3 regions of the Arthrobacter sp. YAF34 genome follow, and region 3 is predicted to be linked to each of the others. Evidence: riboswitches for the same ligand, from Rfam matches in the RefSeq annotation. Region 3 holds a riboswitch; each other region holds the start of a gene.
What was found. Region 3 has a riboswitch for thiamine pyrophosphate ahead of thiC (phosphomethylpyrimidine synthase ThiC). Riboswitches for the same ligand answer to the same signal wherever they lie in the genome.
Positions count from the first base shown of each region.

Region 1: linked by a shared signal. The riboswitch ahead of AB4Y72_RS13785 (ECF transporter S component) and the one ahead of thiC (phosphomethylpyrimidine synthase ThiC) in region 3 are both predicted to bind thiamine pyrophosphate.
Region 2: linked by a shared signal. The riboswitch ahead of thiO (glycine oxidase ThiO) and the one ahead of thiC (phosphomethylpyrimidine synthase ThiC) in region 3 are both predicted to bind thiamine pyrophosphate.

Region 1 is NZ_JBFRCV010000010.1:135,171-138,511, forward strand. Features, by position in the region: gene AB4Y72_RS13780 (ABC transporter ATP-binding protein) at 1-726, opposite strand, end outside; gene AB4Y72_RS13785 (ECF transporter S component) at 767-1,414, opposite strand; TPP riboswitch at 1,478-1,621, opposite strand; gene AB4Y72_RS13790 (heme-degrading domain-containing protein) at 1,808-2,353, shown strand; gene AB4Y72_RS13795 (hypothetical protein) at 2,337-2,696, opposite strand; gene AB4Y72_RS13800 (DUF4235 domain-containing protein) at 2,791-3,054, shown strand; gene AB4Y72_RS13805 (ion transporter) at 3,075-3,341, opposite strand, start outside.
Region 2 is NZ_JBFRCV010000008.1:178,828-182,168, forward strand. Features, by position in the region: gene AB4Y72_RS11885 (thiazole synthase) at 1-484, opposite strand, end outside; gene thiS (sulfur carrier protein ThiS) at 499-735, opposite strand; gene thiO (glycine oxidase ThiO) at 732-2,108, opposite strand; TPP riboswitch at 2,102-2,222, opposite strand; gene thiE (thiamine phosphate synthase) at 2,249-2,920, shown strand; gene AB4Y72_RS11905 (ferritin-like fold-containing protein) at 2,939-3,341, opposite strand, start outside.
Region 3 is NZ_JBFRCV010000013.1:143,797-147,137, forward strand. Features, by position in the region: gene AB4Y72_RS16270 (alpha/beta fold hydrolase) at 1-287, shown strand, start outside; gene thiC (phosphomethylpyrimidine synthase ThiC) at 297-2,132, opposite strand; TPP riboswitch at 2,127-2,234, opposite strand; gene AB4Y72_RS16280 (GNAT family N-acetyltransferase) at 2,309-2,809, shown strand; gene AB4Y72_RS16285 (amidohydrolase family protein) at 2,813-3,341, shown strand, end outside.

The DNA.
Region 1 (3,341 bases), on a different contig from region 3:
GTCAATGAGTACGGCGGAGTCCGTGGCAGACCCGGGCTGCAGCACCACGATCCGGTCCACGAGGTCTTTCCAGACGGCCACCCGGTGCTCCACGACCACCAGGGTGGCGCCCGTCTTGTCCAGGCAGCGGCCCACGGCGTCCCGGACCTCCAGGACGCCGGCGGGGTCGAGGTTGGCGGTCGGCTCGTCGAGCAGCAGCACCCCCGGCCGCATCGCCAGGATCCCGGCGAGCGCCAGCCGCTGCTTTTGGCCCCCGGAGAGCGCCGACGTCGGGTGGTCCAGCGGCAGCCGGCCCAGCCCGACGTCGTCGAGCGCCTCACGCACCCGTGGCCAGATCTCGGCCGCGGGGACGGAAAGGTTCTCCGCGCCGAAGGCGACGTCGTCGCCGAGGCGGGAGAGCACCACCTGGGTCTCCGGATCCTGCTGCACCAGCCCGGCGCGGCCGCGCTGCGCCCGCGGCGGGGCGCCGTCGATCAGGAGGCTTCCGGTCTCGTCTGAGTCGTCGGAGTCGCCGGCCGGCCCGGACGCGCCGTCTCCGAGCACACCAGCCAGGGCGTGGAGCAGGGTCGACTTGCCGGCGCCGGAGGGGCCCAGCAGGAGCACGCGCTCCCCGGGCCGGATGTCCAGGTCAAGGCCGTTGACGGCCGGCTTGGACCGGCCGGCGTGCCGCCAGCCCCAGCCGCGTGCCGTTACGGCGGCCGGCCGGACGCCCGTTGGGGATGTCATGAATCGTCTACACCGTTTCAGAGGGGTTTGGAGGTGCGGTTCAGGAGAAGACGGGCTCCGTGGCGGCCTTGCGCGAGGCAAAGGAGGCAAGCACGCCCGTCTTGGCCAGGCCGCGGGTGGCCAGCCACGCCAGTCCGCCGGCAATCACGGCGCCCGAGATGGTGGTGAAGACGATGTAGGCGAGTTTGTCCCCGGCTTCGTAGGCGATGTTCCAGCCCCACGGCAGGAACGAGTCGTTCAGGCCGCAGAAGAGGCCCGCGCCGGCACCGGCCAGCACCGATACCGGCAGGTTGAACTTCTTGTAGAGGAAGGCCGCGAAGACCAGTTCCGCGCCGAGGCCCTGCAGGACGCCGGAGATCAGGACCGTGGTGCCGTATTGCGAGCCCATGATGAGCTCGCCCGTGGCCGCCACGGTTTCGCAGAAGAGGGCAGCGCCGGGCTTGCGGATGATGAGCATGCCCAGCACCGCGGGGATCATCCATCCGCCGGCGTAGAGTCCGCTGAGCGGCGGGTAGAGCGCGCTGAGGGGGGTTGAAATCAGGTTGGCGCCCTGATCCCAGGCCCAGAAGATGACGCCGCCGGCCACGGCAATCAAGGCGGCCACCACAATGTCCACTACCCGCCAGGCGTAGTTGTGCCGGGCGGATGAGCGGCTGGCCGAACCAGGCTGTGCTGAAATATCTGTCATGTCGTCCTCCTGAGGAACAGGAGGGGAGGGTGCGGCCGGCCGCGGCTTCCGCCGCCCTCCGGGCACCCTGAGAACTCGACTCCCTTGCGCCGGTACTAACCGGATCAGGTTCGAGGGTCTGCGGCTGTCCGCACTCTCAGCGCCCACCGATGTTCTCCCCGGATTCTTCCGGCGATGCCCGACGGCGGCGCTCCCCTGTCGTGATTATTTCGCCCTTGTGGGCTGGCTCAGTTTACACCCGGACGGCCGGGTTTTCAGCGGCGTTCCGTCACAATCCGGGCCGGACAGCGACGGTCCCGGCGGGCGGGAACGCCGTGGTTGGTAGAGTCGTCGTGTCGGACACCCGGACCCGCCAGCGGGCGGCCTCGCCCCCACCGGAAAGCTGGAAATATTTTGACGCACATACCGGCCACGCACGGTCCCTCCCGGGAATACGACCCCGACTCGAACGAGCCGCAGCCGCACGGATCCCTGGCGGCCCTCATCGGCCGCGTGCTGGCCGAGATGGATGCGCTCCAGTTCGCATCCTTCAGCAAGGACGACGCCCTGGACCTCGGGCTCCTCCTGGTCGAGTTGGGCAGGCAACGCTCGCTGCCCATCGCCGTCGACATCACCAAAGGCGAACAGGTGCTCTTCCACGCCGCGCTGGACGGCGCCACACCGGACAATGAGCGCTGGATCAACGCCAAGAAGCGCACGGCCCAGCGGTACGAGGTCCCTTCCTTGCTGGTGGGCCTCCGGGCCCGCGCGGCCGGAGGAAGGATCGAGGACAACGCGTGGTTCGATCAGACGGAGTTCGCCGCCCACGGCGGCGCGTTCCCGATTTACCTGCGCGGCACAGGGGCCGTGGCGGTCGTCACCGTCTCCGGGCTGCCCCAGAAGGCGGACCACGACCTCGTCGTCGAGGCGCTGCGGACGGTCCTCACACCGGGATCCTAGGCGGCGCCAGTGCCGGCGTCCTCCGGGACAGCCGGATCAAGGCAATTCCCACCGCCGTGAACCAGGCCCACATCAGGATGCCGTACACCAGGTAGATCTCTGGAACGGCGAACCGGAGTGCCTCCGCCGCGGTGGCATAGCGGAGCTGCATGTCGGACCCGACAGGGCCCGGCGCGAGCGTGCCGGCCGCGTTCGCGTAGCTGTCACTGAGATCGACCAGGATCAGCGATCCGCGGCTCGCGACCGGTACGGCCAGGAACAGTGCCCACGGCAGGGCTCCGATCACCGCGGCCAGAAGGGCCACGCTCTTGTTGAGCGGGGCGAGCGCCACAAAGAGGGTCACAACCGGACAGGGGCGTTGGCCCCTGTCCCGGCCGCCGGGCAAGGAACGCTAGGCTAGGGGCGGCCCTGTTTCCTCCCGCAAGGAGTTACCCAGAATGAACCTCGTCATCAAACTGCTCGGCACCGGCGTCAGCCTGCTTGCCGGCTATGTCGGCACCAAGGTCGTTGACACCGTCTGGGAGAAGTCCACGGGCAACAAGCCGCCCAAGGACCACGACGACGACGCTCCCACGACGCTGCGCTCGGCATTGACGTTCGCATTGATCTCCGCCTCCGTCAGCGCCGCCATCCAGGTCCTCGCCAACCGCGGCACCCAGCGCGCCATCACCCGCTTCGCCAAGACCCAGGACGTCGTCTAACCGGATCCGTTCCAGGACGTTCACGAGGTTGGCTCGGCGAGCAGCTTTCTGATCTCGGCGAGCTTCGCTTCGGACTCTTCGAGGCGCAAGCGGAGCCCTTCAACCGCCGCAGTGCTCGTGTCGCCCGCATCCGCGGGCAGTGCGGGCTCTTTCTGCTTGGGCGACAGGAAGAAGTTGGCCAGGTATCCGGTGAAGGTGCCGAAGATGCCGACACCGACGACGATGATGCCTGACCCGAGGATTCGGCCGGCGCCGGTGACCGGATATTGGTCACCGTAGCCAACTGT
Region 2 (3,341 bases), on a different contig from region 3:
GGTTTTCCAGCCGGAGGGCCAGCACGGGGTCGTCGTTGGTGTAGGCGAAAACCTTGAAGCCGCGGGCCACGAGCTGCTCGGTGGCGTCCACCAGCTCCACCGCGTCCGGCAGCAGGGTGTGCTCGTCGGCAATGACCTCAAGCTTGACCCAGTCCGTTTCCAAGGCCTCCCGGGCCAGCTCGGCGGTGAGGATAGCGTCCTTGGCGGTGAAGCAGCCGGCGGTGTTGGGCAGCACCCGGATGCTGTGGTCCACCAGCAGCTGGAACAGCGAGCCGGCCTCCGCCGGCGAATAGCGGCGCATCGCCACCGTGGTCAGTTCCGTCCCGGAGGCCAGGAGCGCCGCGCCCAGCCCGTCCAGGCTCGGCGCCCCGCCCGTGCCCATGATGAGGCGGGATCCGAGCGTCACGCCGTCGACGACGAAAGGATCGGCGAGCGCCCGGCCGGCCGGCACGGACTGCCCCGCCGGTGTTCCTGCAAAGGTCATTTCGTTCATGCGGGTCATCCTCCCTGGACTGCCGTGACAAGTTCGACGTCGTCGCCGTCGGCGAGCGCGGTGGCGTGCCACTGGCTGCGCGGCACCACCTCGGCGTTGCGGGCCACAGCGACGCCGAGCTTGCGCCCGTCGGCAGCCCGGCCATCGGGGCCGATGCTCCGGCCGGTGAGCTGGCTGACGAGGGTGCTGACGGAGGCGCCGTCGGCGACGCTCCGCTCCGTTCCGTTCAGTCTGATATTCATGCTGCTTCCTTGTTGGGGCTGTCCCCGGACGCATCCGGGTGGCGGGAAAATCGGTCGGGGCGGAATCCGGCCCAGCGCGGATCCGGAACCCCGTCCATGAGCTGGCGGCAGATGGCGGCGGCGGCAGGGGTCAGCAGGACGCCATGCCGGAAGAAACCGGTGGCGATGATCAGTCCCGGGACCTCCCCGCCGGCGCGCAGAACCCGTCCCAGCAACGGGGCGTTGTCCGGCGTGCCCGGGCGCGCCCGGGCCGTGGCTTCCAGCAGTTCGAGTTCGGCTACCGCGGGCACCAGCTGCTGGGCGTCCCGCAGCAGCTGATAGACCCCGCCGGCAGAAACGGCGCGGGGGTCCGAGGGGCCATCCTCGCGCTGGGTGGCGCCGATCACCACGGTGCCGTCCTGGCGGGGGACGATATACACGGGCACCCCGCGCACCATGCCCCGCACGGTGGCCGTGAGCAGGGGCTGCAGGTGCGCGGGCACCCGGAGCCGGAGGATGTCGCCGTAGACCGGCCGCAGCGGCAGGGACAAGCCGGCAGGCAGATCGGTGAGCCCGGCGGCGCCGAGCCCGTTGGCCACCACGGTTTCCGCGGCGAGCACGGAACCGCCGCCGGCAAGCCGGGCCCCCGCAACGCGTCCGCCTTCCCAGAGCAGCCCCGCCGCGCGGCGCCGGACCAAGCTGCCGCGGCCGGCGGCGCCGAGCAACTCCGAGATCCGGGCGATCAGCAGGCGGGGGTCCACCTGGTGGTCGGCCGGGATGTCGAAGGCGCACGAAATGCCGGGGCTCAGCAGGGGCTCCCGGCCTCGCGCCTCGCGCACAGTCAGGGGTTCCACGGTGAGGCCGCACGCCTGCTGGACTTCCCGGAGATCCGCGAGGGCGCGCCGGTCCGCCGCGTCGGCTCCGACGGCGAGCGTCGGCGTCGTCAAATAGCCGGTCCCGGACGCGGTGTTGGGTGCCGTGCCGGTGGCACCGGCGTCGATCCCGGCCGCGAACCCGGGCCACAGCCGGGACGACTCGAGCATCAGTTCCAGCAGCTGCTCTTCCTGGTAGTGCAGTTCGCTGACGGGGGCCAGCATGCCTGCCGCGGCCCAGCTGGCCCCGCTGCCGGGCGCGTCATCGATCACGACCACCGACCGGCCGGCGCGGCTGGCCTCGAAGGCGATGCCGTGGCCGATCACGCCGCCGCCGATCACCGCAACGTCGGCCGTGATCTCGTCGGCTGGGATTTCCGCTGCCGGGATCTCCCCTGCTGGGATGTCCGCATGAGCGGTGCGCCGTGCCGGCTTCCCCTCAGCGGCACCGGGCCCGGCGTCACAAACCCGGGAAGCGGCGTCATCTGTGCCTTCGGCTGCATGGCTTGCTCGTGTGCCCATGAACAATTCCTTCCCTACGCCGGTACTAACCGGATCAGGTCAAGCGGTCGGCTCTGACGCCCTCTCAGCCGGGCAGCGTTGGCATGGCCGCTGCGGGCTCCCGCGGTATGCGCCCAGTTTAGAGGAACTAGGCTTCTCTCATGAGCCAGGATTCCCTCCACACCACTGCCCGCCTCTACTTGTGCACCGATGCCCGCCGGGACCGCGGCGACTTCGCGGACTTCGTGGACGCCGCGTTCACCGGCGGGGTGGACATCATCCAGCTGCGCGACAAATCGCTCGAAGCAAGCGAGGAACTCGAACTCCTGGAGGTCCTGCACGCCGCAGCGCAGCGCCACGGCCGGCTGTGGGCCGTCAATGACCGGGCGGACATCGGCTCCCTGTCGGGGGCGCCGGTGTTCCATGTCGGGCAGAAGGACATTTCCCTTGACGCCGCCCGCGGTTTCCTCGGCAAGGACACCGTGATCGGCCTGTCCACCCACAGCCCCGAACAGGTGGACGCCGCCATCGCTTCCTCGCCCGGGCGCAAGGGACTCGACTACTTCTGCGTGGGACCCGTGTGGGCGACTCCCACGAAACCGGGACGGGCCGCCGTCGGCCTCGACCTGGTGCGTTACGCCGCCGAGGCGACCGGCCGGGCCGGGAGCCCGTTGCCGTGGTTCGCGATCGGCGGCATCGACCTCGGCAATGTGGAGGAAGTCGTCGACGCCGGCGCCCGGCGGATCGTTGTGGTCCGGGCCATCACCGACGCCGATGATCCGGCCCACGCCGCCGGCGCACTGCTGGCGGCACTGGACGCCGCTGATTCCTGACCACGCTTCGCGGCAAGGCTAGCCGGCGAGACCCAGCCCGGCCATCCGGCGCGAATGGTTCGCCGCGAGCTCGACTGTCAGGGAGTCGACCAGCTCCTTGGCGCCGGCGTCGTCCAGGCCCGACAGGCCGCCAAGGAGCGGGTACTCCAGGCTCACCCGCTGGGCCAGGGTCAGGGCCTCGCCCAGCAGGCGCCTGGCCCACAGCGCCAGGCGCGACGCCAGCCGCGGGTCATCTGCCAGGGCCGCCTTGAGCCGCTCCTGCAGCACGGCCGTGGCTTCCTCGGCGGACTGGATCTGCCCGATCAGCTCCCGGGTCCCGGCGTCGACATACCGGGCGACCGCGCGGTAGTAGTCCGCGTAAAGTGTGTCGATCACGTAGGCCTTCATGAGCGACTCGTACCAGTCCGCCGGGCGGGTGCGC
Region 3 (3,341 bases):
CGCCGGGGGCCACCACCCCGGAGGCCCTTCGGGCGGCGCGCCGGCTCCGCTTGCAGGCGCCGCCGTGGGAAGCCCCGCTGCAGATCGTGCCCGGCGTGCCGACGCTGGTCCTGACCGGCGGCTGGGAACCGCTGTATGAGGAAATCGCCGGCTACCTGCGCGAGACCGGCGCCCTGCACCGCACGGCCGCCGGAGGGCACCGGCCCCAGGATTCGTCCGACGGGGACCGGGCCATCCGCTCGTTTATCGCCGAGGTCAGCCGGCTCCAGCACGCCCGCGCGTCCTAGCCGGTACCCCTAGGAAGCTGCGGGGCCTCCCACGGAAGGCTCCGGCAAGTAGACCCTGCCGCCGGCCGCCAGGAACTCATTGCTCTTCTCCCGCATGCCGGCCGCCATCTGCGCCAGGGCCGCCTGCGAATCCGCCGATCCGTATTCGTCCCGGATGTCCTGGCTGATCCGCATCGAGCAAAACTTCGGCCCGCACATCGAACAGAAGTGCGCCGTCTTCGCCGGCTCCGCGGGGAGCGTCTCATCGTGAAAGGCCTCGGCGGTCACCGGATCCAGGGACAGGGCGAACTGGTCCCGCCAGCGGAACTCAAAACGTGCCTTGGACAGGGCATCGTCGCGTTCGTTCGCACCCGGATGCCCCTTGGCGAGGTCGGCAGCGTGGGCCGCGATCTTGTAGGTGATCACGCCCGTCTTCACGTCGTCCTTGTTCGGCAGGCCGAGATGTTCCTTGGGGGTGACGTAGCAGAGCATGGCGGTGCCGTAGCGGGCAATCTCCGTGGCGCCGATCGCCGAAGTGATGTGGTCATAGCCCGGTGCGATGTCGGTGACCAGTGGCCCCAGCGTGTAGAAGGGGGCGCCCTTGCAGAGTTCCTGCTGGCGCTCCACGTTTTCCCGGACCAGGTGGAACGGCACATGCCCCGGGCCCTCCACCATGACCTGGACGTCGAACTCCCAGGCCCGCTGGGTGAGTTCGGCCAGGGTATCCAGTTCGGCAAACTGTGCGGCGTCGTTGGCGTCGGCCGTCGCGCCGGGCCGCAGCCCGTCACCGAGGGAGAACGCGACGTCGTACTTCGCGAAGATTTCGCATAACTCGTCGAAGTGCGTGTAGAGGAAGTTTTCCCGGTGGTGCGCCAGGCACCAGCCGGCCATGATCGAACCGCCGCGGGACACGATGCCGGTGACCCGGTTGGCCGTCAGGGGCACATACCGCAGCAGCACTCCGGCGTGGATGGTCATGTAGTCCACGCCCTGTTCGCACTGTTCGATCACGGTGTCCCGGAAGATCTCCCAGGTCAGGGCGTTTGCCTCACCGTTGACCTTTTCCAGCGCCTGATAGATCGGGACCGTGCCGATCGGGACGGGGGAGTTGCGGATGATCCATTCGCGCGTGGTGTGGATGTCGTCCCCGGTGGAGAGGTCCATCACCGTGTCCGCACCCCATTGGGTGGCCCACTGGAGCTTGTCGACCTCCTCGGCGATCGAGCTGGTCACGGCGGAGTTGCCGATGTTGGCATTGATCTTGACCAGGAACGCCTTGCCGATGATCATCGGCTCCGACTCGGGGTGGTTGACGTTGTTGGGAATGATCGCCCGGCCCGCGGCCACCTCGCTGCGCACGAGTTCAACGTCGCAGTTCTCGCGCAGCGCGACGAACCGCATTTCCTGGGTGATGACGCCGTCCCGGGCGTAGCGCATCTGCGTGACGGTCCTGCCCTCGACGGCGCGGCGCGGCACCGGGCGCCCGCCCCGCCATTCGGCCGACGCCGCACCCCGGCGCACGGCCGACTTGCCGTCGTCGAGCAGCTCCCGTTCCCGGCCGTCGTACGGTTCCGTGTCCGCCCTTGCCTCGATCCAGGGGGCCCGGAACGGCTCCAGCCCGCGGACCGGATCGCTGCCCGGGCCGGCCGTGCGGTAGACCCGGAATGGAGGGTTCCGGACGCCGCCCGGCGAGGGCTCAAGGGCAATCTCGGTCACCGGGACGCGGATGCCATGCTCCGAGTCTGTGTTGAAGGCCAGCGAGTGGGCCTTCAACGACTGCGTGGGTTGCGGAGACTCGGTTTGGCCCGGCCGAATCCCGGTCGGCTGATTTTGGACACGGCTCTGCTGTGGATTTGTGGTGCTCAAGGATTGCTCACTTCCTTCGCCGGCATTACCCGGACAGGTTCAACGGTCGCAGGCTGCGTCAGCCGGATCTCAGCCCCTGCAGGGGCACCCGTGTGGTCGTAGATGAAGCTACCACGTGCCGCCGTGCGGCTGTCCAGTGTGACGGGCCCGTCCCGCCGCGGTGTTACCGTGACATCGTGACTCAGCCCAGGTTCTTGCCCGGCATCAGGACGGCGACGCCGGAGGACCTCGCGGCGCTGCCGGCTCTTGAGGCCGCCGCTGACCGCCTGCTTGAGGCGGCGCTGGGGTGCCAGGCGCTTCCGGCCGCTGAGCCTTCGACGGTGGCTGGGCCGCTCCTGTTCCTGGTTGCCGGAACTCCGCCCGTGGGGTTCGCCCGTGTCGATGAAGTCGACGGGCAGGCCCATCTCGAACAACTCGCGGTCCATCCGGACTTTGCCGGGAAGGGCCTCGGCAGGTCCCTGGTCGAGGCTGCCGTAGATGCGGCCCGGAGCCGCGGTTATGAATCGATGACGCTTTGCACGTTTGCGTTTGTCCCGTTCAATGCACCGTTTTACGCGAGCTGCGGCTTTGAGCCCGTCGCCGACCCGGCCGGGGCCCTGGCCGCCTTGCGGGCCGCCGAGGCGCAAGCGGGGCTGGATGCTCTGGGCCCGCGGATCGCGATGCGGCTTAGGCTTTAAGCCATGACAGGCATCATCGAGTTCAGCGGTCCCGTCCTCACCGGACCGACTCAGGAACGCCGCGGGCTCTGGGCCGTGGACGGCCAGCTGACCTTCCACCGTCCTGCCGCCGCGCCGGAGCAGGTGCTGGACGGCTGGGTCATTCCCGGGCTCGTGGACGCACATTGCCACATCGGCCTCGGTCCCGGCGGGGACGTCTCCGAGGACGCCGCGGAGTCCCAGGCCGTCACGGACCGCGACGCCGGGACGCTCCTGGTCCGCGACGCCGGCGCCGTCCACGACACCCGCTGGCTCCAGCAGCGTACGGACCTGCCCCGGATCATCCGCGCCGGCCGGCACATCGCCCGCACCCGGCGCTACCTGCGCGGCTTGGCCGTCGAGGTGGAACCGGAGGGTCTCGTTGAGGCCGTGCGGAAGCAGGCCCGTGCAGGCGACGGCTGGGTCAAGCTCGTGGGGGACTGGATCGACCGCGACGCCGGTGACCTCGCCGCCAGCTTCCCCGCCCGAACGGTTAAGGATGCCGTCCAGGCGG